DNA from 2 places in the Paenibacillus sp. R14(2021) genome. Region 2 is predicted to be linked to the other one. Evidence: a T-box and tRNA genes for the amino acid it is inferred to sense, from the RefSeq annotation. Region 2 holds a T-box; the other holds one or more tRNA genes.
What was found. The T-box of region 2 lies ahead of argS (arginine--tRNA ligase). A T-box ahead of a tRNA ligase gene usually reads a tRNA of that ligase, here a tRNA-Arg.

Region 1 (16,323 bases), 120 kb from region 2:
CGTGTAAATACCGCCGCTGCCTTGGATAACGAGCAGGCTGCGGCCGTCTTTGAGAAGGCCTACACTGCCATTTTCCGTGTATTTGAACGTTTCGCGGGCAATCAAGATGTTATCCATGTAATCCTTCAGCTTGGAAGAAATGTTGAAGTTGTGAAGCGGCATGATGATTACGTATTTTTTGGCGCCTTTGAATTGTTGCAGCACTTCGTTCATACGGTCAGTAACGCGTTTCTCTTCGTCTGTGAGCTCTCCACCGGAAGCGAGTTTACCCCAAGCGCTAAGAACCGTGCCGTCAACGGCTGGAATCTCATCAGCGTACAGATCGATTTGTTCGATCGTTTCGTTAGGGTTCAATTTGCGGTAAGCTTCAATAAAGTGTTTACCGACTTCAAGACTTACGGATGCCGGGGAGTCGACAGTAGCATGCGCGTTGATGACAAGCATTTTTTCCATGGTGGAATCACTCCTAAGTATAGTATAGTCCAATTGGCGACAGAATTAATCGCCGATTTGATTTGACTCTAATATACGACTGCCGCCATTTGAAGTCAAATCAATTTTTTTGGAAAGTACTGCAATTGACAAATGGCTCCATTATTCTATAGATTAGAAGTAATTTACCCATGCTGAAATGGGGGTTGGCAATGCAATATAGTATCGGAGTGGAATATGCGCTTCACTGTCTGGTTTACTTAATCCCGAGTGAGGCAACAATCGGAATCAAGGAACTTGCTTTTTTTCAAGGCATTCCTGAGACGTACTTGTCCAAAGTGTTTACGAAGCTTTCGAGGGCCGGAATTGTTACGTCCGTTCCTGGCGTTAAAGGAGGGTTCAAGCTTGCGCGAACGCCTGACGAGATTTCCTTCTGGGATGTCGTGGAGGCCGTCGAAGGCAAGAAACCGGCTTTTCAATGCCAGAATATTAAAGATAAGGGGTACTTGTATCGTAACAACGACTGCTCTGACTGTTCGGTGTCCACAGGCGCGTGTTCGATTAATTTAGTTATGCTCGAAGCCGAGGAGACTATGCAAAATTACTTGCGCAGCAAGAAATTATCGTGGTTGGATGAGGAACTAGACCGCGTATTGCCGACGCAGGCTCGATTGGATACCCGGGCGTTTTTTGGCAAGAAGCAATAGAGAGTGGAGCAAGGGACGAAGAATTGGGCTGTTTCTGCGGTGGCAACCGGGAAGCAGCCCTTTTGATTAAGCGGTAATTTCAGTCCTGCGCCAAGGAATAGGACACGTTTGCAATTCGAGGGACAAGTAGGATCCGAGCTGCATATTTTGAAATAGCAGATCCTAGCGGTGTTCATGTTCCCTGTGATGAATCAAGCTGCAGGTTATTTCCGATTCAGATTAGGACGAGTGACCGGAGGGTGTCACGGGCGTAGGAAAAGCAGTATTGATTTAAGGGGGGCAATTAGATGGTTGATGCAATCACAACAGCGTTAGCCCTAAAGAAAAATTATGTTGATGTTCGTTTATATGGTACAAAGGGAAACGGCGTCAATGACGATACGGCTGCTATCCAAGCTGCTATTGCTGACGCAAGTCGGAAAGGGATTGGAGCTGTCTATTTCCCGGCGCCTGACGCGGCCTATATGGTGGATGTCAGGAAGCCAATTATTGTACCGTCCAATATGATTCTTTTCGGGAACAAGGGACAAAGCGTAGTCAAGGTCATCGCTTCCACCGTTCATAACGATAACGATCATTTCTTCGGGGGTATTAACTCGCTGTTCGTTCCAGGGACGCTGGCAGACAGGCGGGCATTTACGAAGGACGCTTTCGGAAGCCATATTCAATTTGACGGCTTGGTGCTTGACGGGAACGCATCGAGTATCGACCAGACGGGGTATCTGAAAGAGGCGAATAGTGCAGGATTCAAATGCCTGTATGTGAAGAACCTTACGATAACGAATTGCGAGGTCAGAAACTTTCTGAATTCCGGCATTTATACGTATGGCTGCACGTTTGTTGCTATTAGCAGGAATCAAGTGCATCATAATGGACAATTCGCGTATACGGCTCAAAACGGTTACTCCTATTCCAATGGCGTAAGCCGCAACGGCATTTCATTATCTGGAGGGTACTTGCCTGGACAATCGGTGCAAGAGAGTCCCTATTCATACGACTATGAAGTGACCAACAACATCGTTCATGACAACATGGACGAAGGCATTATGTTTGCTTATCAGAAGCGGCTCTTGATTTCGGGGAACTTCGTTCATAACAACGGAGACATGGGAATCGAGGGGGATGGCGGCTATAAGACGACAGATACCATGCCGGATGTGCCGGGAACTGTTATTCCAGGCGATGTGATAATTGTTAATAATTTCATCTATGACCACCCGCACAAAGCGATTTCGATCGGTTCATCGAACATGCAAAAAATTAAGGTATCAGGCAACGTCATTCGAAACTGTGGAGAATGGGCTATATTTATCGGTCAGGAATCGAACTCGACCGTCATTGTCACGGATAATAACATTCATAATTACGGCACTGAAATCGCGCAAAATGGGACGAATTATCATGCGATCTATGTGGAGTCGCATCACGTTAAAATTCAGGACAACTATATCTATGCCCCGGTCTTTGACCCCGCAGCAGGTGTGGCTGGCGGAACCTCGACAGGCAGCGGAATCGTGGTAAGCCGCGCCTATGATTGTACCATTCAGGACAATACGGTATTCGGCGGCGGGAAGCTAGGCATCATTGTGGATATTTGGCGGATGAGTGACCTCGGCGAAATCATGCGTACCCTGAAAGTTGAAGGGAACACGATCAGTCATGTTCATCGCCAGGGCATCTACATTAACGCCAACCTCTCGACGCATATGCATCAGGCGGCTATCAACAACAATAATATATACAACTATCAGGCAGGATACGATTATTCTGGCGGCCAAAGCTATACGCTTTACAGCGGCATTGAATTCGGATCGAGCACCCGGATCAAGAGTCTCACCACTTGCGGCAACACAGTGATGAATGAGATGGACCAGACAATTATAACTTCAACGGGACAGCCGTTGAACAAGGTGCCAGGGCAGAATGCCATTAACCTGCCCTCAACACAAGACAATATCGTTAACTGCACGTTAGTTGGCAATGAAGTGGCATATGGCGGTCAGTTCGTTTCTGTGAATAACACCGATAAGGTACAGTTTCTGACGATGCCTGGCAACAACATATTCGGCAAACGCCTTCTCTACGGAAGTGCAGTTCCTTCGGGAGCAGTTAAACAATATTACGTTGGAGACGTCATGTATCATACAGCGCCTGCAGATGGGACAGCGATAGGTTGGGTATGCGTGGCATCTGGTAAGCCGGGAACGTGGGCCGAGTTCGGGTTCATTAAATCTCAAAGATCCGGCCAAATTGTGTACAACGGCAACGGTGCAGCAATGACGAAAGTCATCCCGCACGGATTGGGTGCGGTGCCTTCCGCTTATTTTGTTCAAGCGGTCAGTATTGATGCTGGAAACGCCGTCGTTAAGCGCGTAGCGGCGGATGCCGCCAACTTGACAGTAACTTTCGGCATTGCACCGGTAACGGGTACGAATAATGTGACACTTAATTGGCGGGCAGAGCTTTGATAGTCAATGCGTGCTGAGAAGTGAAATCAAAAAAAGCCCCAGACAGGGGCTTTTTAACATTACGCTTGACGTTTAAGCCAATCTTCGAAACGGGTGGAAGTGATACGTGGGTTGCTGCTCTGTGGAACAAGGGATAGTTCGGTCACTGGAGCACAGTAGTAAGTCACTTTATCGTCGGCGACCACTTGACGATTATCTTGAGTTGAACGCATGGATTGTGTAACGAATTCTTTGAGGCTAATCCGTTCAGGACCAGCAATATCTATAAGGCCATTTAATGGTGCACCGACTGCGAAATCAACCAAAGCGGCAGCTACGTCGTCACCAGCGATCGCTTGTATCGAAGCGTTCGGCGTACGTACGATATCGTCCTCCGCGAAAATAGCGGTGAGACCGCTGGCGAACTCGAAGAATTGTGTCGCGCGAACGATTGTATAAGGAACGTTAGAAGAAGTAATCAAGTTCTCTTGGGCCATCTTCGCACGGAAATAACCGCTAAATAGAAGACCATCCGTACCGACGACGGATAGCGCCACATGGTGCCCGACTCCAGCAGCTGCTTCAGCAGCAAGCAGATTACGAGTAGACGTTTCGAAGAATTCCAATACAGCTGCATCTTCCCAAGATGGTGAGTTCGAAACGTCAACCACGACTTGAGCACCTTTAAGTGCTTCGGCCAGTCCTTCACCCGTAATCGTATTAACACCCTTTGAAGGTGATGCAGCGACTACCTCATGACCAAGATCGATTAGTTTTTTACCAAGTTTTGTTCCAATCATTCCAGTACCACCGATAACTACGATTTTCATATTTATTCTTCCTAGATATTCTATGTTTTTGATTTTCTTCATTGATTTTAATGTACATACATAAAACGACTAAGGGAACTGCTCTGTGACAATAGACTAAGAAAAACGTATTGAAAAATATCCTCTATAAATAATGTCTTTACCAACAATTATCAATATTGTATTGTGTGCGAACGGGATGTTTAGTGAAAAAGAAAAAACCCTTGATTCTCAAGGGTTTGAGTTATTATATATGGCGCGCCCGATACGATTCGAACGTACGACCTGCAGTTTAGGAAACTGTCGCTCTATCCTGCTGAGCTACGGGCGCGCGGTAAGGTTAATAATAGCATGAAGGACTCAGAGGAATCAACTGCCATCGGCAGTGCCAAATGGCGTAATCGCCTGTAATAAACCGACACAGCGTGGTCGAACAAGGAAGTTAAATAGTCCTAAATGGGAGAAAAAAGTGAGAAATAGGTCCCTAATTAAAGTTATTTTGTAGAAAATTGTCGAAAATTTATCGCTTTATACGAAATTTAGTCGACAAGATTTTACAAAAATTACAGCCTCCAACGTATATAATTAGGTTGTTACTTTTTGTAACTGATGATGATGCGATAGGAGCTGTCCCGAGGGCGTCATGAACGACAAAATGAAATTACTCCATGAATTGCAGGTGCTCCGCATAAAGCTGTTCGAAGCTGCCGAAGCACGCGGAAGTTTAACTGACCCTGAGGTACTTGCTATAAGTGAAGCAGCTGATGAGCTTATTGTGACGTTACAACAGCTTCAGAAGAACGAACTGGTCAAGAGTGTCCAGCTAAATACGTTTTCGTAGACGACGGAAAAATTGGGTAAGCAACTCTCCGCATTCTTGCTGCAGCAGCCCGCCGACGAGTTCGGTCTCATGATTGAACCGGGGCTCTTGAAGCAAGTTCATGAGCGTACCGGCACAACCGGCCTTGGGGTCGATTGTGCCGTACACTACTTTTCGAATCCGGCTCTGAACAAGCGCTCCCGCGCACATCGGACAAGGTTCCAGCGTGACATACAACGTGCAGTCCAGTAATCGCCAAGCACCCAGATTGCGGCTGGCTTCCCGAATGGCAATCATCTCGGCATGTGCGGTCGGATCCAAATTCGTCTCCCTCAGATTGAACCCCCTGCCTATGATTTCCCCATTCTTCACGATGACCGCGCCAATCGGAACTTCACCAATGGCTTCTGCACGCTTTGCTTCTTCTATAGCCGCCTGCATATAAAGGTAATCGTCTTCTTGAAAATAGTCTGTTTGATTCATACTTGAATGCCTCCATTAACGCTGTTATTGCGATCAAAAGCCTTATTCGACGAAGAACGACTGTCGATATTGCTCGAATTGTGCCACGAACACGCATTCGTTGTTAACAGCTTGTGTATAAAATTGTGGATAACTATAATTTATTCACAACTCTATTCACAATCTATTCACTTTGCTTGTGAATATGGGGAGAAATCTGTGCACAACTTTATCTTAAACAATGACGTATTCAACATTTGTGAGCGGATATACGCATTACGCGAAATAATTAGATAAAGCAAGCGGTTGGGAATTGCTTTCATTTTTTTACAGTTGTGTTATGATCCAAATAAGATGTCTATTCGTGTGCAAAAAGGGTGTGTCGCATATTGTCGGTTAAGACAAAGCTATCCTTTATGATCTCAACCATCGTATTCATATTGTTAATTCTCAATATGATCCTGAACGAATATTCGACACGAATCAATTTGAAATCCGAAGTCGAGATGAGCATGATGTCGATCAGCCAGCAAATTGCTGCTAATGTCATGCAGAATGCGAAGGAGAATGAATTCGTTCAGTCCGTCTTGGTCGACAAATTGAAGATGGCCTCTTTCTCCGCAGCCAGTCAGCTCCCCCTTGATATCAAGGATATCACAAGTACCCAGCTTGCGCAGGCCGCTGCTCTGTCAGGCGTTCCCACCATGTCCCTCTTAACGAAAAACGGTAACGATTTACACATCGTTTATTCCACGAACCCTGCCGAATTAGGCAACTTAAGTTCAACCTGGCAAGAGCGTAAAGTGATCAATTCTGCGCAGAAGGAGCCGTCCTACCAATTTTGGGCGGGACCTGAAGAAGTCTCCATGCTGGGGGCGAACGCCCACCTTGCACAAGAAACCTTCTACGCCGATGCTAATCGCAATTATATCATTCGATGCTATATGGAAAGCGATCAATTAAGCGACTATCGCAAAATCGCGCAAACGAATGAATTCTCGAACGAAATGAAGAGCGGTAATCCGACGATTCTGGAGATCACCGGGTTCAATCCTGCGCTGTTCAACAAGGATTCGATTATCAGTATCCCTTCGATTATTAACAGCAAGCAGCTGCAGGAGCGTCCTGTTCCCTTCGGCACGTATTCATTCAAAGACTTGAACGATGATGCGCAAAGCGTGACGGAGGCGCTCCGAGGTAAGGCCGTGATTCGCTATACCTCGATTAATGGTCGCGCCGTCATTAAGAGCTTCATCCTGATGAAGGAGCCGACCCCTTACGTTGTCAGGCTGGTAATGGACAAAAAACCGCTTATGCGGCTGATGGATGAACAGCGGTCGAATCAGGTTTTCATATCGACGGTGCTTCTCATTATTGTGGTGATCTGCAGCTACTGGCTGTCGGATATATTGCTTCGCCCGGTTCGTTCGATTCTATGGAAGGTGAACGAGGTGTCATTGGGACGTTTCGAGAGTTCCATCGAGGTAAAACGCAAGGATGAGCTGGGACAGCTGGCGCAGCGGGTCAATGCGATGTCGAAGAATCTCGGCATCTATATGACGAAGCTGAAGATGGCATTCGAAGAGAACCGGTCGATGAAAGAATACTTGGAATCCTTCATTAATCATACGACGGATGCCATCCATGTCGTGGATCTCGATGGCCGAATTACGCAGGTAAACCGCGCCTTCGAGCAGTTGTTCGGCTATGAGACGGAGGAGGCGCTCGGCCGCTCGCTGCCGCTTGTTCCGGAGCATCTGGATAAAGAAGAAGAGCAGAAGATGGAATGCTTGAAGTCCGGGAAGCTGCTGACTGCGCGCGAGACGCTGCGTGTTACGAAGAGCGGAGAATGGATATCCGTGAGCGTTACGACCTCTCCGATTCGCGATAAGCACGGTGAGATTCGGGCGATCGCGAGCATTACGCGCGACATGACGAGCCGCAATAAGATGGAGGAGCTGCTTCGCAGATCCGAGAAGCTGACGACAGTCGGACAGCTTGCCGCCGGCGTCGCGCACGAGATCCGCAATCCGCTGACGACGCTTCGGGGGTTTCTGCAGCTGCAGCTGCAAACGTCGAAGCTCAATACGCGGCATGTCGAAATTATGCTGTCGGAGCTCGACCGCATTAACCTGATCGTCGGCGAGTTTCTAATTCTAGCGAAGCCGCAGGCGACACGGTTTGTCGAGAAGGATATCCGGTTTATACTAGGAGATGTGATTTCGCTTCTGGACAGCCAAGCGCATTTATGCAATATTGTGTTTGATGCGTACTTCTGCGACGAGGAATGCCGAATATCCTGCGAGGAAAATCAACTGAAGCAGGTATTCATCAATGTACTCAAGAACGCGATGGAAGCGATGCCGAGCGGCGGGATGATTACGATCGATGTGTCCCTGCAGGAAGCACAGCAGCTGCGAATATCCATCATGGACGAAGGTATCGGCATATCCGAGGAGAAGATCGCCAAGCTGGGCGATCCTTTCTATACCGATAAGGACAAGGGGACAGGGCTTGGCATTATGGTCAGTCAACGCATCATCCAGAGCCATCAGGGCACGCTCGAAATCAAGAGCAAGGTGGACGTGGGTACGACCGTCATCATTACTCTCCCGCTGCTGAAAGAAGCCGGTTCCGATGCCTAGCAAGCAGGGATTCGCGGTTTCATGTACAATATACATACATGAGAGGTGAAGCGCATGGTGGATACGAATGGCTACAGCGCGCTGCTTGTCGGGGCAACCGGCCTTGTCGGTTTCGAGCTGCTCCAGCAATTGCTCGGTGACGATAATTGCAAGACGCTGACCGTGCTCGTTCGAAGACCGCTTCGTACGCTTTCTGTCCCTGCCGCAGCTCGCGCGAAGATGACCGTGCTCACGGCTGATTTTGACCGGCTGGAGGAAGCGCTGGCCGACGTGGAAGCAGACATCGTCTTCTGCACGCTCGGTACGACCATCAAGAAAGCAAAGACGCAGGAAGCGTTCCGCCAGGTCGATCTGGCGTATCCGGTCGCGCTGGGGGAATGGGCGAAGTCACGCGAAGCAGGGAAGTACATCATCGTCTCGGCCATGGGCGCCAGCGTAAAGTCTTCAATCTTCTACAACCGCGTGAAGGGTGAAATGGAAGCGCTGCTCGGCGAGCTGGGCTTGCGAGAGCTGCATATTGTCCGTCCATCGCTGCTCCTGGGGAAGCGGGAGGAATTCCGGCTTGGCGAGAAGCTGGCTATACTGCTGAGTCCGGTGTTGAAGGCCGTGATGCAAGGACCGCTTCGATCGTATCGGCCGGTTCGGGCGGAGGATGTGGCTTCCTTCATGAGACGAACGGCTGAAGCACCTGTAACAGACGGGCCTGATCCCGTCATCAAAATTTATGAGAACCATGCGATAACGGTAAATTAGCCGATATTAGATAGGGTAACCGTGCGGGGTGAACAAGTCAGTTGAGGATTAACAAGTTTATTAGCGAGACGGGCTTCTGTTCTCGGCGAGAGGCCGATAAACTCGTAGAGAGCGGCCGCGTGTCGATTAATGGCGCAGTGGCGGAGCTCGGCAGTCAAGCGGAGCTTGGCGACGACGTGCGGGTAGACGGTCGTCCCATCGGCGAGCAGAAGAGTCATGTGTATATCGCGTTGAACAAGCCTGTAGGCATCACAAGCACGACCGAGGCTCAAGTCGCAGGCAACATTGTCGACTACATCGGGCATGAGGAGCGTATCTTCCCGATCGGCAGACTGGACAAAGACTCCGAGGGGCTCATTCTGCTCACGAATGACGGAGATATCGTCAACCGTATTCTCCGCGCGGAGGGCAAGCATGAGAAGGAATACATAGTCACGGTGGACCGTCCCGTCACGCCGCGGTTTCTCAAAGCCATGAGCGAAGGCGTCCGTATTCTCGGCGCGATGACACTGCCCTGCAAAGTCGAGAAGGAGTCCGACCGGGTATTCCGGATAACACTGACGGAAGGCAAGAACCGCCAAATCCGGCGGATGTGCCAAACGTTCGGCTACAATGTCAAGAAGCTAAGGCGCGTCCGGATTATGAACATCCATCTGGGGCAGCTGGCGAACGGCAAGTGGCGCGACTTGACTAAGGGAGAGCTGAGCGAGCTGTTTGCTCTATTAGACTACCAGTGATCAGATGCCACCCTGCTTTTCCCGGGAAATAACAGCTAAACCAACATCGTTCGACGCAGTCGACGGCGATGTTGGTTTTTTTGCACGTTCCAGCGCCATGTATAGGGTGAAATTTCCAGTGGTGCCAAGGGCCGCCACTGCCGTTTCATCTTGCCATGGGAGAAAACATGAAGTAAAATTATAAAGGATTGTCCTCACTTTGCATAGAGGGTTTCACAAAAAATATTGTCTAGCGGGATGTGCGATTGTTCATGAGCAGCAAGGCCGTCATATTGGGATGCAATTATTATATAGGTTTGAGTACGATCCGTTGCTTGGGCGTTCATGGGGTACATACGGTTGCAGTCGATTATACCGATAAGAACACCTACGCAGTGAAGTCCAAATACTGCTCGGAGCAGCTAGTTGCCCCGCATTATAAGGAAGATCCGAAGGGATTCATCCAATTTCTGAAAGACTATGCGGCCAAGCAGAGCGAGAAGCCGGTTCTTATTCCTTGTCATGATAATTATGTGGAAGTCGTGGATGAATATCTCGATGAGCTGAGAGAGAGCTACCTTATTCCGCAAACGGAGAAGGGCCTCTACACGAAGCTTATGAACAAAGAAACACTGCAGCGTATTGCGCTAGAGCTCGGCGTTGCCGTACCGGAAACCGTGCGCGTCGGCGAAGAAGACTTCTTCAACAAGATTGATACGATTATCAAATATCCTTGTATTATCAAGCCGGTAGATTCGCCTGCTTTTGTCGCTAAATTCCGAAAGAAGCTGTTCAAGGCGAACAACCAGCAGGAGCTGGAGACGGCGATCGCGGCTTCGCATGAAGCGGGACTGGAAGTCATCGTGCAGCGGATCATTCCGGGTTTTGACGACCATATGTATACGTTCGACGCTTATATGAATCAAGAGAGTAAGGTTACGCATTGGGTGACCTGCCAGAAGTTCCGCCAGTACCCTATTAATTTCGGCGCATCCGTCTACACGGGACAGCGCTATGTACCGGAGCTGTACGAGCTTGGCGCGAAGTTCTTCGAGGCAGTGGGGTTCAAAGGCTTCGCCGAGATCGAGTTCAAGAAGGATGCAGAGACGGGGCAGTACTATCTGATCGAGATTAACGTTCGGATTACGAACCTCAACAATTTGCTCTACCGTTCAGGCGTCAATATCCCGTACATCACATACCGGGAGCTGACGGGCTCGCCCCTGCCGCCGCATGCGGTGAAGAAGGATACAGGTCTCGTATTCTGGTACGCGTACGAGGATCTAATGGCGGTTAGAGGGTATATTCGCACCGGTCAGCTGACCGTGGGACAAGTCATCGCGTCGTACTTCAAGCCCAAAGCGCCCGCCATCTGGGATTGGAAAGACCCGAAGCCGGCGTTCGCCTTCTTCGGTATGATTGCAGGCAAAGCGCTGGGCAGATTCACGAGACGTTAGGCACAAGGACGATGCAGGCGTTCAAGAACGCTGCATGCTCGCAGAAAGGACCAGAGCTATGACGAAATTGCAGGAGCTTCTACAAGCGACAACGATTATTGAACCTATTCATGCCGAGGATCTAACGATAGCCGGCATTTCTTATCATTCGCAGAAAGTCACGCAGGGCGATCTGTTCGTATGCATCACAGGCTACAGCACGGATGGCCACAAGTATCTTGGCGATGCGGTATCCCGGGGCGCCATCGCTGCCATTGTGGAGCGGGTCCAGCCGAATATCGCGGTGCCGCAGTTCGTCGTGCCGAACAGCCGGATTGCGCTTGCGCAGCTGGCCAGCGCCTTCTACGGGCATCCATCCGAGCAGATGAAGATGATCGGCATTACCGCGACCAATGGCAAGACGAGTACCACGTACATGACCAATGCCATTCTAGAGCAGCATGGTCTCAAAACAGGCATGATCGGCACGGTCATCATCAAAATCGACGACGAGCGTATTCCGTCTGAGCTGACGACGCCGGAGTCGCTGGACCTGCAGTCGTATCTGAAGCAGATGCTGGACCGGGGCGTATCCCATGTCAGCATGGAGGTATCCTCGGCTGCGCTGGAATCTCACCGCGTGGAGACGGTTGGGTACGACATCGTCTGCTTCAACAACCTGAGCCGCGAGCATATCGATTCGCACGGGACGTTCGAGCAGTATTTTGAAGCCAAAGCCAGCCTGATCAGAGGGGCAAGCGAGAAGAGCTATGCCGTCTTGAATCTGGACGATGACTATGCGGCTTCACTTACCACGCAGACGCGGGCGAAGGTGATTACGTTCGGCTTGAAGAGCGCGGAAGGTACGCTTTACTGCAAGAACTTGGACCTGTCCACAGGCCGGGCCAAATTCACGGTTGAAATCATGAAGCCCTTCGAAGCGGGCGGCATTCAATACTCGCCGAGCGAGTTCAACGTGGAGCTGCGCATTCCGGGGCTGCATTCCGTCTATAATTCGATGGCGGCCATTGCGATTGCGCTGCTGTGCGGGGTACCGATCGCGACGATTCAAGAGACGCTGCGCACGTTCGGCGGCGTGGAACGCCGATTCCAGTTCATCCATGAGGATGGATTCATCATGATCGACGATCATTTTGCGAATCCGGGTAACATTGACGTGACGCTGGAGACGCTGCGCTATATGGATTACGAGAAGTTCCACCTGGTGTATGCGATTCGCGGCTCCCGCGGCCCGATCATTAACCGGGAGAACGCGGAAGCGATCGTGAAGTGGATGACCAAGCTGGAGCTGCACGAGATTATCGCCACTCGCAGCCAGTCACATGTGAACAGGCATAACATCGTTACCGATGAAGAAGTCGACGTGTTCATGGAGGTTATGAACGAAGCGGGCATCGAAGTGAGGCTGTATGCAGAGCTGCCGGACGCCATTCAGGATGCGCTGACGAAGGCGGATCAAGGCGACCTGGTGCTGCTCGCAGGCTGCCAAGGCATGGACCCCGGCGCAGAGGTCGCGCTTGGACTGCTGGATCAACAGACTGCAAACAAGGACAACTAAGAGACGCTGGTTAAAGACGAACGATTATTTCATATAAAGTAGGTTGGATAATGGAGCGTAAACGGTTAGGTGTTCTGGGCGGAATGGGCCCGAAAGCAACGTCCGTATTTATCGATCAGATTATCGAGAGCACGGCGGCTGACAGGGATCAAGACCATATCGACATGGTTATCCTGAATCATGCCTCTTTACCGGATCGGACCCATGTCATTTTGGAAAACAGCGGCGAGTTGTTCCTGAAGGAAATCGAGAAGGATATTCGGCTGCTGGAATACGCGGAGGTAGCGAATATCGCGATGCCTTGCAATACGGCACATTATTATATTCAAGACATGCAGGCCATGACGTCGATTCCGATCATCGATATGGTCGAGGAATCGATGAAGGCGATTCGCGAGACGTTCGGCAGCGGCTGCAAGATCGGCATTCTGGCGACGAACGGCACGCTTCGCAGCGGGATATACAGCGAGTCTGCCCGCCGCCTCGGCATGGTCCCGCATGAGCCGGATCAGGATGTGCAGCAGCAGGTGATGAACATCATCTATCGTGACATTAAGCGCGGCATCCCTAGTAACCCGGCGGAGCTCGAAGGCATCATTCATGATATGGTCACGAAGGAAGGCTGCGACTGCGCGATTATCGCTTGCACCGAGCTGTCGATCATCAAGCTGAGCGAAGAAACGAAGCAGGTCAGCATTGACGCGATGGACGTGCTTGTGCGGAAGTCGATCGAGCTGTCCCAATAATTGCAGCAGGCGCTTACCGTCGCAGATAGCGGCGGCTGGCACTGCACAGCTGCGAATAAAAACAAGAAAGCCGTCAGGGCGACCTGACGGCTTTCTTGCAACCACAACCGATTGTTACTTCGTTGTCGTGGAGATACTGGCTGCCTTGGAGGCATCCGCGTATTTCCGAATGATCGACACTTCGACGCGGCGGTTCTTGGAGCGTCCAGCGGCCGAGGTGTTCTCGGCAATTGGGTGGTACTCGCCGTAGCCGATGTTGCTGAACAGCTTCGGATCGAGCTTCTTGTTGTCGAGCAGGATATTCATGAACCGGATCGCCCGCATAGAGCTGAGCTCCCAGTTCGATTCGAATTCGGTATTGTTGATCGGCACATTATCGGTGTGACCGGAGACGATAACCTCATAATCCGCGTACTTGGTCAGCATGTTGGAAATCTCGATGGCCAGCTTGCGCGATTCCGGCTTAACCTTGGCGCTGCCCGGTGCGAAGAGGGAGCTGTCGCTGATCGTGATGGTCAGCTGCGACTGGTTCAGCTTCGTGTCTAGCTGCGTGGTCAAGCCATTCGTTTGGATGTACTTGTCCACCTGCTTCTTCAGCTTCTCCAGGTCTTCCTGTTCCTTCTGCATCAGCGCTTGGCGCTCTTTCTTCTGCATATCTTCTTCGTCTTCATGGCGCTTCGGCTTGTTCGTATCCTCGAATTGCTGGCCGTCCTGAACGACCGATGAATTATCCAGCACGCCAATGCCGCTGCTGAACGCGATATTGAACGCGGCGCTCATGTCTTGGAATTTCTTGGAGTCCGTGGAGCTCATGGCATACAGCACGATAAACAAAGCGAGTAGCAGGGTCAGCAGATCGGCATACGGGATAAGCCAGGTTTCGTCGGCGTGCTCCTCGTGGTGCTCACTCTTATGCTTTTTGCTCAACCGCTTCCGCTCCCTTCTGGTTCATCTTGACGCGCTCCGTCGGCGTCAGGAATACGGAAAGCTTCTGGTTGATGGCAATCGTCGACACCCCGGATTGAATGGACAGCAAGCCTTCGACCATCATGAGGCGCAGTTCGACTTCGTTCTTGGAGAGACGCTTCAGCTTATTGGCGATCGGGTGCCACAACACGTAGCCGGTGAATATACCTAGAAGTGTAGCAACGAATGCGGCACCGATGGCGTGGGCCAGCTTGCCCATATCGCTCATGTCGGCAAGCGCGGCGATCAGACCGATAACGGCTCCAAGCACCCCGAGCGTCGGCGCATACATGCCCGCTTGGGAGAAGATCAGCGCGCCGGCGCGGTGGCGCTCCTCGGTGGCGGCGATATCCTCAAGCAGAACGTCGCGAACAAGATCTTGGTCGTTGCCGTCTATAATCATGCGCAAGCCGTTGCGGAGGAACGTATCTTGTACATCGTCTACCTTGGATTCCAGGGCGAGCAAGCCTTCGCGGCGCGTAATGGACGCCCATTCCATGAAGAGGGCAATGACTTCTTCGCGGGGCAGCATTTTCTGTACGACGAAAATCATTTTGATCAATTTTGGGAATTTCTTGAGTTCATGAAGCGGGAAACCGATGAATAAGGATGCCGCCGTGCCGACCATAATGATGGTAAAAGCTGCCGGGTTAAGCAAACTCTCGATCGGTGCATGCTTCAGCGTCATTCCGAGCAGAACGGCCACAAGTCCGAGCGCAATTCCAATAACAGTAGATTTTTCCATGATACACCTCGTCTAAATGATTGATAAGGACTATAGGGAACCGGGATTCGCCGTTCAAGCCCAAGGAGCGTGAGATTGCGACTGACTATTCCGATGTGCTGCAATGACGAAATGACAAAATGCACATGAATTCGACAACTCTACCTCTATTTATTATCGTCAGAAAGGGGCTGTAGATTAGAGCAAAATGGATGTTTTAGGAGTTTTAATCTGTTTTCGTGTAGAATAGTGAGCATAGAGCTGAATTAGAAGCGGAAAGGAAGGCATCGGGCCATGGGCGTGAAGCATGCAAGAGAGTATGAGGAGATTCTAGGAGAGCTGAAAGAGGCAATGTTCTCGATCGGCGACGGCTATCTGTTCTTCGAAATGGAGACGGCGGATTGGGAGGAGCTGGAGCGGCAGCAGCAGCTGGAGCTGATGGAAGCACTGGCAGACGATGTGTTCTACGCCCTTGGGGAGGACCCCGTCATTCATGTGGGCCAGGGTGTCGTGACGTATAGGCCGAAGCATCACTGTATCGAGGTGTCGGTCGACGAGAAGGAAAGCCGGATTATCCGCTTGATCTAATGGAAGAGGGAGGGAACCGGAGTGGCGAAGCTGGTGAAAATGACGCTTGAAGCCGTGGATGATGCCATCGCGATGCTGGAAGGCTGGACACGGCAGGATGAGAAATGGATGCAGGGCAGCTACCGGTTTGTTACCTTTCCTGACGCCATCGCATTCGTCGGCCAAATCGCCGAAATCGCAGAGGAGCTGAACCATCATCCCTTCATCGCGATCGATTACAAGAAAGTGACGCTGCGCTTGACGACTTGGCACTCAGGCGGCTTGACGGAGCTGGATATGCAGTCTGCGCAGCGCTATAACGATACGTACAAAGCGTCGATTACCGGAAACGGGTGATCGGCGTTTTTTTGATGAACAGATCTGCGGGAGGGAGGGCTTTACAAGGCTTTACGGCTATTTTACAATAGGTAGAATCAGCTCATGTCAGAAAATATAACATAATGCCAAGTCGAGGAGACACACCGATGAGTGAAGCAACCAACATGCAGGAGGA
Region 2 (16,323 bases):
GCGCGGGCCATCCCTTTCATATCGAAACCCAGATGATCGTAGAACCGCTGATCCTCTATCGCAAGCGTCGCCTCCACGAGGTAAGGCGAGATGTCCTTAAGTGGCACGGACTGCCGGTTCTCCCCGGCGTGAAACGTATCGATGACATGGCCCTGCAAGTCGAGCATCTGCGACGTCTGGCTGATGGAGGAAGCAGGGAGCGCCTGCACTCGCAAATAATAGAGGAAGCCGAAGGCTGCCATAAACAGCACAAGCAGCGCGCAGCCCGCATAGAATAACCCCTTGCGCAAGCGGCGCAGCAGCGGCGTCCACCGCTCGGCTCGCAGCGTAATTGGCAGCCGGAGCTTGCCGCCGCCCGGCGTGATACGAAATCGTCTCATCTCAGATGTCTCCTTACTGAAACCTAGAGTATCCTCTTAGTATGGAAAACATTGGAGACACCTATTCAAGACGGCCGATGGCAGGTATGAAATTTTTGTGTAGGAATGGCAAAAGGTTGCTTTTTCCCCTCGTTAACTTATAATACAGATTGACACATTTGGCCCTATGATCAATAGCAGCACCATACATAGAAGAAAGCAGGGATTAACCCATGGAATTGTGGTACACGGAGAAACAAACGCCGTCTTACGGCATTACGGCGAAAGTGAAGGAAACCTACGTAAGCGAGCAAACGGAGTTCCAGAAGCTCGATATGATCGAAACCGAGGAATTTGGTACGATGCTTGTCTTGGACGGCATGGTCATGACGACTGACAAGGATGAGTTCGTTTACCATGAAATGGTGGCGCATCCCGTGCTCTACACGCATCCAAACCCGCGCAAAGTGCTTGTGGTCGGCGGCGGCGACGGCGGCGTAATCCGCGAAATCCTGAAGCACCCGAACGTGGAGAAAGCCGTGCTTGTCGATATCGACGGCAAGGTTATCGAATATTCGAAGAAATATTTGCCGAACATCGCGTGCGGCCTCGACGACCCGCGCGTCGAAGTCATCGTGAACGACGGCTTCATGCATATCCATGATCACAAGAACGAATACGACGTCGTTATGGTAGATTCCACGGAGCCTGTCGGCCCGGCAGTCAACCTGTTTACACGCGGCTTCTACCAAGGCATCTATGATGCGCTGAAGGAAGACGGCATCTTCGTCGCGCAAACGGACAATCCATGGTTCACGCCGGATCTGATCTCGAGCGTCAACCGTGACGTGAAGGAAGTATTCCCGATCGTGCGCGTATTCTGGGCGAACGTTCCGACGTACCCAAGCGGCCTCTGGACCTTCACGATGGGCAGCAAGAAGTACGATCCGCTTCTTGTAGAAGAGTCCAGCATTCCTGAAATCGACACCAAATATTACTCCCCGCGTCTGCACAAAGCGGCATTTGTTCTGCCGAAATTTGTTGAAGATCTCGTGAAGTAAGAGAGGGAGCGTAAATCATCATGAAACTCGACCAAAAATATTCCGGCAACGTGTTTATCCTGAGCTCGGAAGACTACAACAAGTCTAAAGCGGTCATCTACGGCATGCCGATGGACTTTACCGTATCGTTCCGTCCGGGCTCGCGCTTCGGCCCGCCGCGCATCCGCGAGGTGTCGATCGGCCTGGAAGAATACAGCCCTTATCTTGACCGCAGCCTAGAAGACATCGATTATTTCGACGCAGGCGATCTGCTGCTGCCATTCGGCAACGCGGCGCGCTCGCTCGACATTATCGGCGAATTCGTAGGCGGTGTGCTGGCGGACGGCAAGATGCCTGTCGGCCTTGGCGGCGAGCATCTCTGCTCGTGGCCGATTTTCCAAGAGGTATACAAGAAATATCCGGACATGGCGATCATCCATTTTGACGCTCATGCGGACCTGCGTGAATCGTACGAAGGCGAGCCGCTCTCGCACTCGACGCCTCTGCGCAAAGCAGCTAACCTGATCGGCGGCAAGAACGTGTACCAGTTCGGCATCCGCTCAGGTTCCCGCGAAGAGTGGCAGTTTGCCCGCGAGAACATCAATTTCCACCCGTTCGAGGTGCTGGAGCCGCTGAAGAAGGTGCTGCCTGAGCTGGCTGGCCGTCCGGTTTACCTGACGATCGATATCGACGTCCTGGATCCGTCCGCTGCGCCGGGCACGGGCACGGCGGAAGCCGGCGGCATCACGTCGAAGGAATTGATCGATGCGGTTCACGCGATCGCGCGTTCCGGCGTCAATGTTATCGGCTGCGATCTTGTTGAAGTCGCGCCTGCCTACGACCCGACGGAACAAACGCAGATCGTCGCGGCGAAGGTCATCCGCGAAATGCTGCTCGGTTTTATTAAGTAATGAGCGATAACGCCGTCATTGTGCATGATGCACGATGGCGGCGTTTTTTTGTCGTTTTTTTGCCGGCAGCCGGATTTACTCTATTTTCACGGTCAAGATACCAAGTGAAGCCTCTCGCTGTAAACTAGGAGTAGAGCGGCGATTTTCCGAAAAAGTTGTCCCGGCCCTGCGGAAAGTCGAGGTCTCGGCGCTTGGAAGCTTTCTTTTTTGGTCATACTGGCTACTAGTGTGAGACGATTGAGGGAGGCACGAGGCATGACGATTTTGCCGATACATGAACGGCTGGCAGAGCTGTGGACGATTCGCGGAGGCCGCCGTCTGACGGGAGAAGAGCAAGCGGATTTCGAGCATTGCCTGGCGGTGAATGCGATGCATATTAGACAAATCGCCAATTTGCACAACCTTTCGCTGGCCGCATCCATGATTGGAGACGTGGAGTGGCAGCATGAAATTTGCCGCAGACTGGAGAAGCTGAGCGGACTTCCACCGGGCTCGCCCCAGCTGTAGCTGCAGCATTGCGCTGTCCATTTCTCGGGCGGACAAGCTTGCTGCCGGCGTGCTTTGCCCATTGCAGATTGCGCGAGCGCCTGCTTCCGTTTAAGCTCGAAGCATGAAGGAGGAGGAAGCCATGCGTGTTCACTCATTTCCACCGATCATCGACGAGCGGGCCAAGGTGCTGGTTCTCGGCAGCATGCCGGGCGAAGCATCTCTGGCCTTGAACCAATATTACGGGAATCCGCGCAATCATCTTTGGCGCGTGCTGTACGGTCTATTCGGCCGGGAACCGGACGAGGCTTACGAGGCGAGGCTGGCATTTGCGGCAGAGCAGGGATTTGCCTTATGGGATGTTATTGCATCCTGCGAGCGGGAGGGCAGCTTGGATGCCAATATCCGCGCGGAATCGCCCAATGATTTTCCGGGCTTGCTTGCGGCTTACCCGGGGCTGCGCTGCCTGGCGTTCAACGGAACGAAGTCGCACGACACGTTCAAGAAATATTTTGGCGGCCGTCCGGAGTTCGCGGCGCTTGCGAAGCTGAAGCTTCCTTCCACGAGCCCCATACCGACCAAATTCATGCGGACGACGGCTGACCGGATCGAAGCTTGGCGGGTGCTGCTTCCGTATTTGAAGTGAGATTTGCCCTTTGCAATTTGGGTGAGGTCGCATATAATAGGGGAAATAACAGCCACATACGATGAACGGGACAGTAGCTTGCATTGAGCTGCCAGCAGCGAGCCGGGTTGGTGAAAGCCGGCGCAGCGGTGCAAGGGAAGCGGACCCGGGAGTTGATCGCCCGAACACGGCCATACGGTGAATGGTTATGCAGCCTTCCTCCGATGATCCGCTTTAGGTCGATCCGGTCACGCCGTTATCGTGTTCGAGAGGCTTATCACGCGCGTCTAACCGTCGCCGTTGTCCGCATTTTAGCGGCAGCGGATACCCGGGCAGAACGATGCGGTGAATGAGCCAGAAGAGTGGTACCGCGGAAATCAACCTCCGTCTCTTTCATTAGAGACGGGGGTTTTCTTGTTTATTTCGAAGAAATTGTCTCGGTTGTATCTGCCGTTTCTTTGAATTTATACGGAGGTGAAAGGGATGAACCTGTTATTGCAATGGGCGGCGGTACAGCTAACAGACCATTTGGCCATGCCGCATGAGGAAATTGCTTCGCTGCTGGAGATCCCGCCGAATCCTGAGCTCGGCGATGCCGCGTTTCCTTGCTTTACGCTCGCGCGCACGCTCAAACGCGCACCGGCAGCGATAGCCGAGGAGCTCGCCGCAGCCGTAACCGCCGGCGGCGGCGCCATCCGCGCGGAAGCCAAGGGGGCGTATCTGAATCTGTTCTTCCAGCGCGAGACTTGGGCGCCTAAGCTGCTATCGCCCGTGCTGCTCCCCGATTTTGGCTATTCGCAGCAAGGTGCGGGTACGCGCGTCATCATGGATATGTCCTCCCCCAATATCGCGAAGCCGTTCGGCGTGGGGCATCTGCGTTCCACGATGATCGGCAATGCGCTAGCCAATATTTATCGCTCGCAGGGTTATGACGTCGTGACGGTGAACCATATCGGCGACTGGGGGACACAGTTCGGCAAGCTGATGGAGGCATACGCGCGCTGGGGCGACGAGGAGAAACTGAAAGCAGCGCCAATCCGGGAAAGCCTCCAGCTTTACGTTCGTTTCCATGAGGAAGCGGAGCAGGATCCCTCCCTGGAAGAGAACGCGCGCCGCTGGTTCTGGAAGCTCGAGAACGGGGACGCGGAAGCGAAGCGCTTGTGGCAGTATTTCGTTTCGTTCAGCATGGAAGAGTTTGACCGCGTCTACGCCCGTCTCGGCGTGGAGTTCGACTACACGCTGGGTGAAAGCTTCTATAATGATAAGATGGGTGCTGTTGTCGACCTGCTGAAGGCGGACCGGCTGCTAGTGGAGAGCGACGGCGCGCAGGTGGTTCGGTTGGAGGAGGAAGGGCTGCCGCCATGTCTAATTCTCAAATCAGATGGCACGACGATCTATCCGACACGCGATTTGGCCACTGCACTCTACCGCAGGAACGAAATGGGCGGAGACCTGCTGTTGTACGTGGTCGGCGGCGAACAGAGGCTGCATTTTCAGCAAGTATTCGCCGTGCTGTCGCGTATGGACGAGGAGAGCGCCGCGCAGTGCCGGCATGTCGCCTTCGGGCTTATGAAATTCGAAGGACGCAAAATGTCGACCCGCAGAGGGCAGGTTATTTTCCTCGACGAGGTGCTCGATGAAGCCGTCTCCAAGGCAGCGGCCATTATCGCGGAGAAGAATCCCGATCTGGAAAGCGCGCAGGACACGGCGGAGGCTGTCGGTATCGGGGCGATCGTATTCGGTGATTTGAAGCATAACCGGATGCTGGAGGTGGACTTCTCGCTGGATGAGGCGCTTCGTTTCGAAGGGGAGACCGGTCCGTACGTGCAATATACGGCGGCCAGGGCGTTCAAGCTCCTGGAACGCGGCGGACTTTCCTTGGCCGAAGCGGAGTCGCGCAGCCTCTCCGGCGCGGTGGACACGGCTTCGCTGCAGCACTATCTGGCCGGCGCGGCGGCATGGGAGTCTCTCAAGCAGCTTGCCTCGTACCCCGAAGCGGTGCTGGAGGCGCTGCGTCAGAACGAGCCAGCCGTCGTTGCGCGGTTCCTCCTGGATGCGTCCAAGCGCTTCAACCGTTTCTATCATCAGGAACGGATCATTACGGACAATAAGGAAGAGACGGATGCGAAGCTGCTGCTTGCCGCAGCCGTGGCGGGCGTGCTCCGTTCAGGGCTTTCGCTGCTTGGCCTGCGGACGCCGACCCAAATTTGACGGTCGTGCATTGAAATTGATACGGCACCTGTATATAGTGAGGACAGGAGTATGAAGGTGACGGGAGACCGTAATTCATGAATGATAAAGCTAAAGTAAAGATTACGCTCGAGAGCAATATTGACGGCGAAGTGGAGAAGAACGTATTCAGCGGTGAGTGGTACCGCAAGGGCAGTACAGTCTACCTCAAGTATGAGGAGCTCGAAGAGGGCGGCAGCGAGGTGCGGACGCTGGTTCGCTGGCGTGACGGCGAGCTGAGCGTCACGCGGCGCGGCGACGTGGAATCCCAGCAAATTTTCGCGGCAGGCGTCCGGCGGGGCGGGCAGTATGCATCCCAGCATGCTTCCTTTTATTTGGAGACCGAGACGAGCCTGCTCTGGGCGCAGTTCGGCGATATGGCGAAGGCAGAGCCGATTGAAGAGCCGCTGCTCCCGCATTTGCCGATGCTGCTGGAGTGGCATTACCGGCTGCTCGTCGACGACGAGCCGACAGGGGAATTCGTGATCCGGCTTCGGGCGGAAGAAGCGTAAATGAAAGACCATGCCTACGAATAGGCTTACTAGAATCAGGAGGAAATGATTGGTTATGAAACTCAATGTGATTGAACAGCTTCACCAGCAAGTGAAAGACGCGCTCGCTGATGCGGTCGTGGCGGCAGGTCTTGCTGCGCGCGAGGAGCTTCCGGTATTCGTGCTGGAAGTGCCGAAGGAGAAGGCGCACGGCGATCTCGCGACGAATGCGGCGATGCAGCTGACCAAGCTGGCGAAGAAGAATCCGCGTCAGATCGCGGAAGCGATTATCGCGCATCTGGATACGGCCAAGGCCTCCATCCAAAGTGCGGAAATCGCCGGTCCCGGCTTTATCAACTTCCGCATTGACCGCGGCTATCTGTACCCGGTCATCGGCCAAGCGGCTGAGCAGGGCGCCGATTATGGACGTATCGGCGTCGGTGAGGGACAGACCGTTCAAGTCGAATTCGTCAGCGCGAACCCGACGGGCAGCCTGCACCTTGGTCACGCGCGCGGCGCGGCTGTAGGCGACGTGCTCTGCAACGTGCTCGATTTCGCGGGCTACAAGGTTACCCGCGAATACTATATTAATGACGCCGGCAAGCAGGTAGCGAATTTGGCGTTGTCGATCGAAGCGCGCTACAAGCAGGCGCTGGGACTAGAAGCCGAGATGCCGGAGGACGGCTACCACGGCGAGGATATCGTTGGCTTCGCCAAGGCGCTGGCGGCTTCCGAAGGCGACCGCCTGCTCTCGCTGCCCGAGGAGGAGCGTTTCACTTTCTTCCGCGATTACGGCCTGGAGCGGGAGCTGAACAAGATCAAGCGCGATCTCGGCGAGTTCCGCGTAGCGTTCGACGTTTGGTACAGCGAAACTTCGCTCTATCAGACCGGCCAAGTGGAGCAGGCGCTTGCCGCGCTTCGCGAGCGCGGCCAAGTCTATGAGGAAGAAGGCGCAACATGGCTGAACACGATGGCTTACGGCGACGACAAGAACCGCGTTCTCGTGAAGAATGACGGCTCGTACACGTATTTGACGCCGGACATCGCCTACCACCGCGACAAATTTGGCCGGGGCTTCGACAAAATGATCAACATCTGGGGCGCCGACCATCACGGCTACATTCCCCGCGTGAAAGCGGCGATGGAGGCGCTTGGCAACGATCCGCAGAAGCTGGTCGTGCTTATTGCGCAAATGGTCAGCTTGTTCCAGAACGGCGAGAAGGTCAAAATGTCCAAACGGACCGGTAAAGCGGTCACGATGGAGGATCTCATGGAAGAGGTCGGCATCGACGCCATCCGTTACTTCTTCAGCATGCGCAGTATGGATTCCCATCTGGATTTCGATATGGATCTCGCGATCTCGACTTCTAACGAGAATCCGGTGTTCTACGTCCAGTACGCACATGCACGGATCTGCAGCATCTTCCGCCAGGCGGAGGAGCAGGGAATAACAGTGCTGCCGCTTGCGGAAATCGATCTCAGCAAGCTGACCTCGGAGCATGAGTTCGATTTGCTCCGCAAAATCGGCGAGCTGCCGCAGGAAATCGCGGAAGCCGCGGCGCAGTATGCGCCGCACCGCTTGATTCGCTATGTATATGAGCTGGCATCGTTGTTCCACAGCTACTACCGCGCCGACCGTGTCATCACCGAGGATGCGGCGCAAACCCAGGCGCGCTTCGCGCTGCTCGGCGCCGCAAGGATTGCGATCGCCAACGTGCTGCGGCTCGTCGGCGTCTCCGCGCCGGAGCGCATGTAGCACTTACGCCAATCGCCTCCAACATACGGGCGGCTGCTTAACCCAAACATTAAACAAGCCGGGAGCTACCGTTCCCCGGCTTGCAGCATACGCATCACATCAAGCTCCCCGGTCAGCCGGGGGGCTTTCGTGCCCCTTAGGGGCAGCATGGACCGTTTGACGACGGCCTTGATTTCCGTCGGAGTCAGCCCGGGCCGGTATGCGAGCAGCAGTGCAATGGCGCCGCTGACATGCGAGGTGGCCATGGACGTGCCGCTCATTTCGTTATATTTGCCGCGCAGCCAAGAGGATAGGATCTTATCGCCAGGTGCATACACGTCGATATGAAGCCCGCGGTTGCTGAACGGTGCAATGCGGCGAACACGGTTCGTCGCGCCAACCGCTATCGTCTGCGGATACCGGGCAGGGTAATCGATGGATTTGCGTTTCCCGTCGTTGCCGGAGGATGCCACGATAATAACGCCGGCATTGAATGCGTTCGTCACGGCGGTAAGCAGCGATTTGCTGCGCGTTTTCATGCCGAAGCTCATGTTGACGATATCCATGTTGTTCCGCACGCACCAGTCGATGCCGAGTACAATATCGGATACGAAGGCGCTGCCGTTCTGATCGAAGGCTTTGACGGGATACACGGTCGCACGCGGCGCAACGCCAATCATGCCGTGCACCTGGTTGGCGGCGGCGATCGTGCCGGCGATATGCGTGCCGTGGCCGTTGTCGTCATGCGGCAGCGTGCCGCGGCTGAGCAGGTTGATGCCCCGCCCGAGCGATTGTTTCAGATCGGGATGGCTGAAATCGACGCCGGTATCGATGACGCCGATCTTGACCCGGTGCCCTGTCGTGGTGCTCCAGGCCAGCGGGGCTTTGATTTCCTGCACGCCCCAGGGGATGCCCCTCTCCCGCGCTGCCGGCTTATGCACGGAAGCGTGGACGGAGACGTGAGGATCGTTTTCGATCCATAGTCCCTCGCAGGGGGCGGCTGCCAGCAGTTGATTGGATACAGGCAGGGAGAAAGCTTTTATGGAGGGTAAATGGCGAATGGCATCGAATCTGCCTTCGTCCGGTTTTTCGAAGTTCGACCACTCGAGAAGGAAGCGTTCGTAATCGCTCTGCTGCTGAAATCGGACAATTCGCCGCTTTTCGACCGGTGCGGCGAGTGACAGCGCGTTGTGCAAGAGGCGGAGAATTGCAGATCTGTCCAAATTTGGCTTCCCCTCCATGGCGAATCATGCTGAAGTATTGTATGAATTCGCGCAACAAGCTGTATAAGCAACTTGCCTTTTTTAACATAATTAGGCGCCAAACCGTGTCATTCGCCGCGGGTGCACATAATATAAACCAAGAGCCGTTCCCCGGCTCTTATACCCGGAAGCGGCGGTAATCGCCACGGCCGGAAGGATACAGTCAGAGCGGAGGGTCGTCCTCCGCTTTTTCTTTTTGTCTGCCCGGATGAGGGAGCGCTTGCTTTTTGAGAAGAAATAGGTTTTACTATAATTTGATAATGGATTGCCTGCATCCGGCTGGCAGTTTGACATGAGAGGAAGTGTCCGAAATGAGCAGCGAGATCGTCTTGAAGATCGATCCAGAGCGCTTGAAGGAAATGCCGATGGTCGACCTGGCATTTGAATTGCTTAAGGCGGCGAATACGCCGTTTTACTATCGTGACATCATGATGGAAATTGCAAAAATTCGGGGCTTGTCCCAAGAACAAATCAACCAAGTGATTGCGCAAGTATATACAGAAATCAACATCGACGGACGTTTCGCGTGCGTCGGAAGCAATATGTGGGGATTGAAGCGCTGGTATCCGGTTGAGCGCAACGAGGATCCAGTCGGCAACGCGAAGCGTTCGCGGATTATTAACGACGAAGAAGACGACGACGACGTCTATACGGACGAAGAAGAAGAAACCTACGCGTCGGAAGATGACGATTTCGATTCCTATGATGAAGACCAAGAGATTTTCGACGAAGCGGAAGCGGAAGAGGAAGTTGACGAAGAGGTCGTTATCGACGACGAAGAAATCGAAGAAGACGGCATAGAAGGCGAAGTTGACGGAGAAGAAGCCGACGACGCCGAGGACGAAGAAGAAGATTTCGAGGATGACGACGCTGAGGCTGACAAGTAAATAAGAACGCCGCGGCACGCATCGCCGAAGTACGGCAAATGCCGCTTCATCATGCCTTGACAGGCAGCCTAGCCGCGGAGTAAACTATTGTTTGGGCTTCAAGTTCGGACATAAGTATAAGCCAAATTAGAAAGTGCCCCGTTTGTATACGGGTGTCACTTTTTTCTTTTTTATGGGCCGTTTTTCTTCGGAAATTGGGAGAACCTATATAATAACCATACAGGCGTGGAGGGTATCATCAGTGACTAAATACATTTTCGTAACAGGCGGTGTTGTTTCGTCGCTTGGCAAAGGCATCACGGCAGCTTCGCTCGGGCGTTTGCTCAAGAACCGCGGTCTTAAAGTGACCATTCAGAAATTCGATCCTTACATTAACGTTGACCCGGGAACGATGAGTCCTTATCAGCACGGCGAAGTGTTCGTCACCGACGACGGCGCGGAAACGGATTTGGATTTGGGCCACTATGAGCGTTTCATCGACATCAATCTCTCGAAGAATAGCAATGTTACGACAGGGAAAATCTATTCGACGGTTATTACCAAAGAGCGCCGCGGCGAATACTTAGGCGGTACCGTGCAAGTTATCCCGCATATTACGAACGAAATCAAGGACCGCGTATTCCGCGCCGGCAAAGAAACCGGCTCCGATGTCGTCATCACCGAGATCGGCGGAACCGTGGGCGATATCGAGAGTCTTCCTTTCCTGGAAGCGATTCGTCAGATTAAGAGCGATATCGGGCGCGAGAATGTCATGTACATCCACGTTACCCTCATTCCATATATTAAAGCAGCCGGCGAGGTGAAGACCAAGCCGACGCAGCACAGTGTGAAGGAGCTTCGCAGCATCGGCATTCAGCCGAACGTCATCGTTTGCCGTACGGAATATCCGCTTGCCGAAGACATGAAGCGCAAGATCGCGCTGTTCTGCGACATCGATGCGAACGCAGTTATCGAGTGCCGCGATGCTTCCACGCTGTACGAAGTACCGCTGAACCTGCAGGCGGAAGGGCTTGACGAGATCGTCGTCAACCATTTGAAGCTGACCACGACGCCGCCGGATATGACGGCTTGGGAAGACCTTGTGCGCCGCGTGAAGCAGCTTAGCCGCACGACTGAAATAGCGATCGTAGGAAAGTACGTCGCGCTTCATGATGCATACCTCAGTATCGTCGAATCCTTAAGCCATGCCGGTTTCGATGCGGATGCAGACGTGAAGATCCGCTGGGTAAACGCGGAAGAGTTGACCGAGCAGAACGTGGCTGATAAATTGCAGGGCGTTAACGGCATTCTGGTTCCGGGCGGTTTCGGAGACCGCGGAATCGAAGGCAAGATCACTGCGATCCGCCATGCGCGCGAGCACAACGTTCCGTTCTTCGGCATCTGTCTCGGCATGCAAGTGGCCGTGATCGAATACGCCCGTCACGTAACGGGGCTGAAGGATGCGAACAGCTCCGAGATCAACCCGCTCACGCCTTACCCAGTCATCGACCTGCTGCCTGAGCAGAAGGATATCGAAGATATGGGCGGCACGATGCGCCTCGGCTTGTACCCTTGCAAATTAACGCCGGGATCGCTGGCTGCGCGTGAATATGGCGATGAGCTTGTGTACGAGCGTCACCGTCACCGGTACGAATTCAATAACGAATACCGCGAGACGATCGAATCCGCGGGTCTGCGTATTACGGGCACGTCGCCGGACGGCCGTCTTGTTGAAATGGTGGAGCATCCGGAGCATCCGTGGTTCCTTGCCGTTCAATTCCATCCGGAGTTCACATCGCGTCCGAATCGTCCGCAGCCGCTGTTCCGCGGATTTGTCCGCGCGGCGCTGCAGGCAGCAGAAGGTAAGTAAGACTTCAATTAGTCAAAGTTTTTTTCCAACGGAGCAGGAAAATGAGTGCCTTAGCACGAAATCATTAACGATTATGGAATTCTAATCCAATCGAGACGATTTGACTGTCGTGCATTCCTGGGAGGGTTTCAGTTGGAAAACAAGAAAGTCTTGATAGTCGATGATCAGAATGGTATCCGTATTTTGCTGATGGAAGTGTTCAGCAGCGAAGGGTACATCACGTTTCAGGCGCCGAACGGCAAGCTTGCACTGGAAATCGTGAAGAATGAATCGCCTGACCTGGTTCTGCTTGATATGAAGATTCCAGGCATGGACGGTCTTGAAATTTTGAAGCATGTCAAGGCGATCAACAAAGAGATTAAAGTCATCATGATGACCGCTTACGGTGAACTTGACATGATAAAAGAAGCGACTGATCACGGCGCGCTCATGCATTTCACGAAACCATTCGACATCGACGAGATGCGGATGGCCGTGAATCAACAGCTGCGCGGCGGAGAATCAGGCGGATGGTATGCGGTGGGATCCTAGTAAAGGGTCCCGCTTTTTTTTGTGTCCAGCGCCGTGACTCTGGCAAGACTTGTACAAATCGAAACCTGATTGTGGTATAATCATTTGGTGCGATATCAGAGGCGTGATGCAAGATAAGTCAGGCGCATGTCTTCCAAACCAGTTGTCTGCAGCCTGCAGAAGTGGTGTTCGAAGCGTCGCATAGATCAAAGACAACGTATGGAGCCCACAGCGACCCCATACCACTTTAGGAGGAGTAGAGAACTATGCCACTCGTTTCAATGAATGAATTCCTGCCGAAAGCCAAAGCAGGCAAATTTGCGGTAGGCCAATTCAACATGAACAACCTGGAGTTCGCGCAAGCGATCACAGACGCTGCAATCGCAGAGAAATCGCCGTTTATTTTCGGCGTATCTGAAGGCGCCCTGAAATATATGGGGATCGAGTATACTGTTGCAATCGCTCAAGCGGCTGCGAAGAAATCCGGTCTGCCGATCGCGCTTCACCTGGACCACGGCAGCAGCTTTGAAGTTGCAATGAAATGTATCCGTGCGGGTTTCTCGTCCGTTATGTTTGACGGTTCCCACTACTCGCTCGAAGAGAACATCGCGATTACGAAAGAAGTCGTAAAAGCAGCTCATGCGATGGGCGTATCCGTTGAAGGCGAGCTTGGCACAATCGGCGGCGTTGAGGATGACATCAGCGTTGACGAAGAGAATGCTTCTCTTGCAAAACCTGAAGAGGCGATCCGTTTCTACGAAGAAACAGGCGTAGACTGCCTGGCAATCGCAGTAGGTACGGCTCACGGTATGTATAAAGGCGAGCCTAAAATCCATTATGATATTATTCAAAAAGTAACCGACGCTATTCCAGTTCCTGTCGTATTGCACGGCGGTTCCGGCGTACCGGACGAAGCAATCCGTTTGTCCGTTGCAGCAGGCGTGGGTAAAATCAACGTGAACACAGAGAACCAAGTTGCTATGACGAAAACGATTCGTGAAGTGCTTGCGGCCAGCGACTCCGTTTACGATCCGCGTAAATACCTGGTTCCTGCACGCGCAGCTATGCAAGCCGTAGTACAAGAGAAAATCCGTTTGTTCGGCAGCAGCAACCAAGCTTAAGCTTAACTTCCGATAGTCAAAGGAATTAAACAGCCGCGTAAAGCGCAGATGAGAAGCAGGCGCCCCGTCCTTCAAGATCGTTTGAAAGATGGAGCGCTTGCTTTGTGGCATTATGGGCCTTCGGGCTGTTTGCTCCTTTGCTCACACCGGATGGGAGGATAACGAATAGGTATGGAAAAGTTGATGATTCGCGGCGGACGTCCGCTGCGCGGCACTGTGCAAATCAGCGGTGCGAAGAATAGTGCGGTTGCGCTGCTGCCCGCAGCTATTTTGGCCGAATCTACGGTAACGCTGGACAATTTGCCGCATCTGAGCGATGTTGCCGTATACAGTGAAATTCTAGAAGAGCTTGGCGGGGTAGTCGAGTGGAGCGGCGAGTCGATTGTTATTGACCCTTCCGCTATGAAGTCCATTCCGATGCCTAATGGTAAGGTGAAACTGCTTCGTGCGTCCTATTATTTGATGGGCGCTATGCTTGGACGCTTCGGTGAAGCGACTATTGGAATGCCTGGGGGCTGCAACTTCGAGCCTCGCCCGATTGATCAGCATATAAAAGGATTTGAAGCGCTTGGTGCGACGGTTTCCAATGATCATGGTTCCATTCGCATCGTGGCGGAGGAGCTGCGCGGCGCCAAAATTTATCTGGACGTTGTCAGTGTAGGGGCAACGATTAATATCATGCTGGCGGCTTCAAGAGCCAAAGGCTCCACAATCATCGAAAACGCGGCAAAAGAGCCTGAAATTATAGATGTAGCTACGCTCCTTAACGCCATGGGCGCGAAGATTAAAGGAGCCGGAACGGAAACGATCCGAATTGAAGGCGTAGAGCGGATGCACGGCTGCCGGCATTCCATCATTCCCGACCGGATTCAAGCGGGTACGTATATGATTGCTGCAGCGGCAACGCGCGGCGACGTACTAATTGACAATGTCATACCGAAGCACTTGGAAGCGATGACGGCGAAGCTTCAGGAGATGGGCGTTCATGTTTACGAAATGGATGAGTCGATTCGCATCGTCGGACAGCCCCAATATGAAGCGATTGACGTAAAAGCTCTCGTTTACCCCGGATTCGCCACGGACCTGCAGTCTCCGATGACAAGCCTGCTTACGCAAACGACCGGCGTCAGCATTCTGAGCGATTACGTCTACAGCAGCCGGTTTAAGCATGTGCCGGAATTGACGCGAATGGGCGCGAATATTCGCGTAGAAGGGCGCTCGGCGATTATTGAAGGCGGGCCGCTTAACGCAGCGAAGGTCCGTGCGGCCGATCTTCGCGCAGGTGCCGCACTCGTCGTAGCGGCGCTGACGGTGGAAGAAGGCGTAACGGAAATTACCGGCGTTGAATATATCGACCGGGGGTATGACAACCTGGTTGAGAATTTGCGCATGCTCGGCGCCGATGTTTGGCGCGAATAGTAGATTTTATAATCATAGAATCGGCCCGGAATAGAGTAGGCCGATTCCGGCAATGATGGAAGAAGCTTGTCCTTTTATGCAAGACTAGGGGGACGGTCTCCTTCGAATGTTTGATTATATTTCCAGGGGAAGCAACTTGCACCGCCATAAGGACGGCGACAGCCGGTTCTTCTTGAACCTTGATAAGAAGTGGTGATATTATGTCTGAACTTCAGATCACAGATCTTGAAGTCATGAAGCTCACAGAGCTTTATAAGCTGGCCAAACAGCACCAGATTCAGGGCTATGGCCAATTGAAGAAGAGAGAATTGATTTTCGCGATTTTACGAGCACAAGCTGAACAAAGCGGTCTAATGTTTATGCAGGGCGTACTTGAAATTTTACCGGAAGGCTTTGGGTTTCTGCGTCCCATCAACTATTTGCCAAGCCCCGAAGATATCTACATTTCAGCCTCACAAATCCGCAAGTTTGATCTTCGCACTGGTGATTTAGTATCCGGCAAGTGCCGGGCTCCTAAAGAAAACGAAAGATTTTTCGGACTGCTTCAAGTGAATGCCGTCAACGGAGAAAGCCCCGAACACGCTGCGGAACGACTTCATTTTCCAGCCCTGACTCCTCTCTATCCCGAGAAGAAACTCGTTCTCGAAACCGCCCAGCCTAAACTTTCAACGCGTATTATGGATTTGCTCGCACCCGTCGGCTTAGGCCAGCGCGGACTGATCGTTGCGCCTCCCAAGGCAGGGAAGACGCTGCTGATCAAGGAAATCGCCAACAGCATTTCTACGAATAATCCCGAGATTGAGCTCTTTGTGCTGCTGATCGACGAGCGTCCGGAGGAAGTGACGGATATGTCGCGTTCCGTGAAAGGCGAGGTAGTGGCTTCGACGTTCGACGAATTGCCGGAGAACCATATCAAAGTGGCGGAGCTTGTATTGGAACGGGCGCTTCGGCTTGTAGAGCACAAGAAGGATGTCGTCATTCTGCTGGACAGCATTACTCGCCTTGCGCGCGCATACAACCTTGTCGTGCCGGCATCCGGCCGCACGCTGAGCGGCGGTATCGATCCTGCGGCATTCCACCGTCCGAAACGCTTCTTTGGTTCGGCTCGGAACGTGGAAGAGGGTGGAAGCCTGACGATTTTGGCGACAGCCTTGATCGACACAGGCTCGCGCATGGACGACATCATTTATGAAGAATTTAAAGGAACGGGCAATATGGAGCTGCACTTGGACCGGAAACTTGCGGACCGCCGTATTTTCCCGGCATTGGATATCCGCCGTTCCGGGACGCGCCGCGAAGAGATGCTGCTGACCAAAGAAGAGCTTGATAAAGTATGGGCGATTCGGAAGAATATGAATGATTCCATCGAATTCATTGACGGCTTCTTGAAGAAGCTTGC

Region 1: it has a tRNA-Arg gene. The T-box ahead of argS (arginine--tRNA ligase) is inferred to sense a tRNA for this amino acid. The anticodon was not compared.

Annotation. Positions count from the first base shown of each region.
Region 1 covers NZ_CP080269.1:4,121,393-4,137,715, forward strand. Annotated here, with positions in the region: gene KXU80_RS19180 (FMN-dependent NADH-azoreductase) at 1-453, opposite strand, end outside; gene KXU80_RS19185 (Rrf2 family transcriptional regulator) at 645-1,139, shown strand; gene KXU80_RS19190 (right-handed parallel beta-helix repeat-containing protein) at 1,427-3,607, shown strand; gene KXU80_RS19195 (SDR family oxidoreductase) at 3,667-4,416, opposite strand; tRNA gene KXU80_RS19200 (tRNA-Arg) at 4,650-4,726, opposite strand; gene KXU80_RS19205 (aspartyl-phosphate phosphatase Spo0E family protein) at 5,039-5,236, shown strand; gene tadA (tRNA adenosine(34) deaminase TadA) at 5,219-5,698, opposite strand; gene KXU80_RS19215 (sensor histidine kinase) at 6,067-8,322, shown strand; gene KXU80_RS19220 (NAD(P)H-binding protein) at 8,377-9,075, shown strand; gene rluF (23S rRNA pseudouridine(2604) synthase RluF) at 9,117-9,812, shown strand; gene KXU80_RS19230 (carboxylate--amine ligase) at 10,064-11,248, shown strand; gene KXU80_RS19235 (Mur ligase family protein) at 11,307-12,806, shown strand; gene KXU80_RS19240 (aspartate/glutamate racemase family protein) at 12,890-13,552, shown strand; gene motB (flagellar motor protein MotB) at 13,667-14,479, opposite strand; gene motA (flagellar motor stator protein MotA) at 14,463-15,263, opposite strand; gene KXU80_RS19255 (hypothetical protein) at 15,537-15,830, shown strand; gene KXU80_RS19260 (4a-hydroxytetrahydrobiopterin dehydratase) at 15,852-16,166, shown strand; gene KXU80_RS19265 (EAL domain-containing protein) at 16,295-16,323, shown strand, end outside.
Region 2 covers NZ_CP080269.1:4,238,067-4,254,389, forward strand. Annotated here, with positions in the region: gene KXU80_RS19735 (transglycosylase domain-containing protein) at 1-380, opposite strand, end outside; gene speE (polyamine aminopropyltransferase) at 593-1,420, shown strand; gene speB (agmatinase) at 1,441-2,310, shown strand; gene KXU80_RS19750 (DUF7667 family protein) at 2,566-2,817, shown strand; gene KXU80_RS19755 (DNA-deoxyinosine glycosylase) at 2,939-3,442, shown strand; T-box leader at 3,495-3,816, shown strand; gene argS (arginine--tRNA ligase) at 3,911-5,632, shown strand; gene KXU80_RS19765 (YwiB family protein) at 5,710-6,162, shown strand; gene argS (arginine--tRNA ligase) at 6,218-7,897, shown strand; gene KXU80_RS19775 (S8 family peptidase) at 7,963-9,099, opposite strand; gene rpoE (DNA-directed RNA polymerase subunit delta) at 9,450-10,025, shown strand; gene KXU80_RS19785 (CTP synthase) at 10,267-11,874, shown strand; gene KXU80_RS19790 (response regulator) at 12,007-12,405, shown strand; gene fba (class II fructose-1,6-bisphosphate aldolase) at 12,651-13,505, shown strand; gene KXU80_RS19800 (UDP-N-acetylglucosamine 1-carboxyvinyltransferase) at 13,677-14,924, shown strand; gene rho (transcription termination factor Rho) at 15,125-16,323, shown strand, end outside.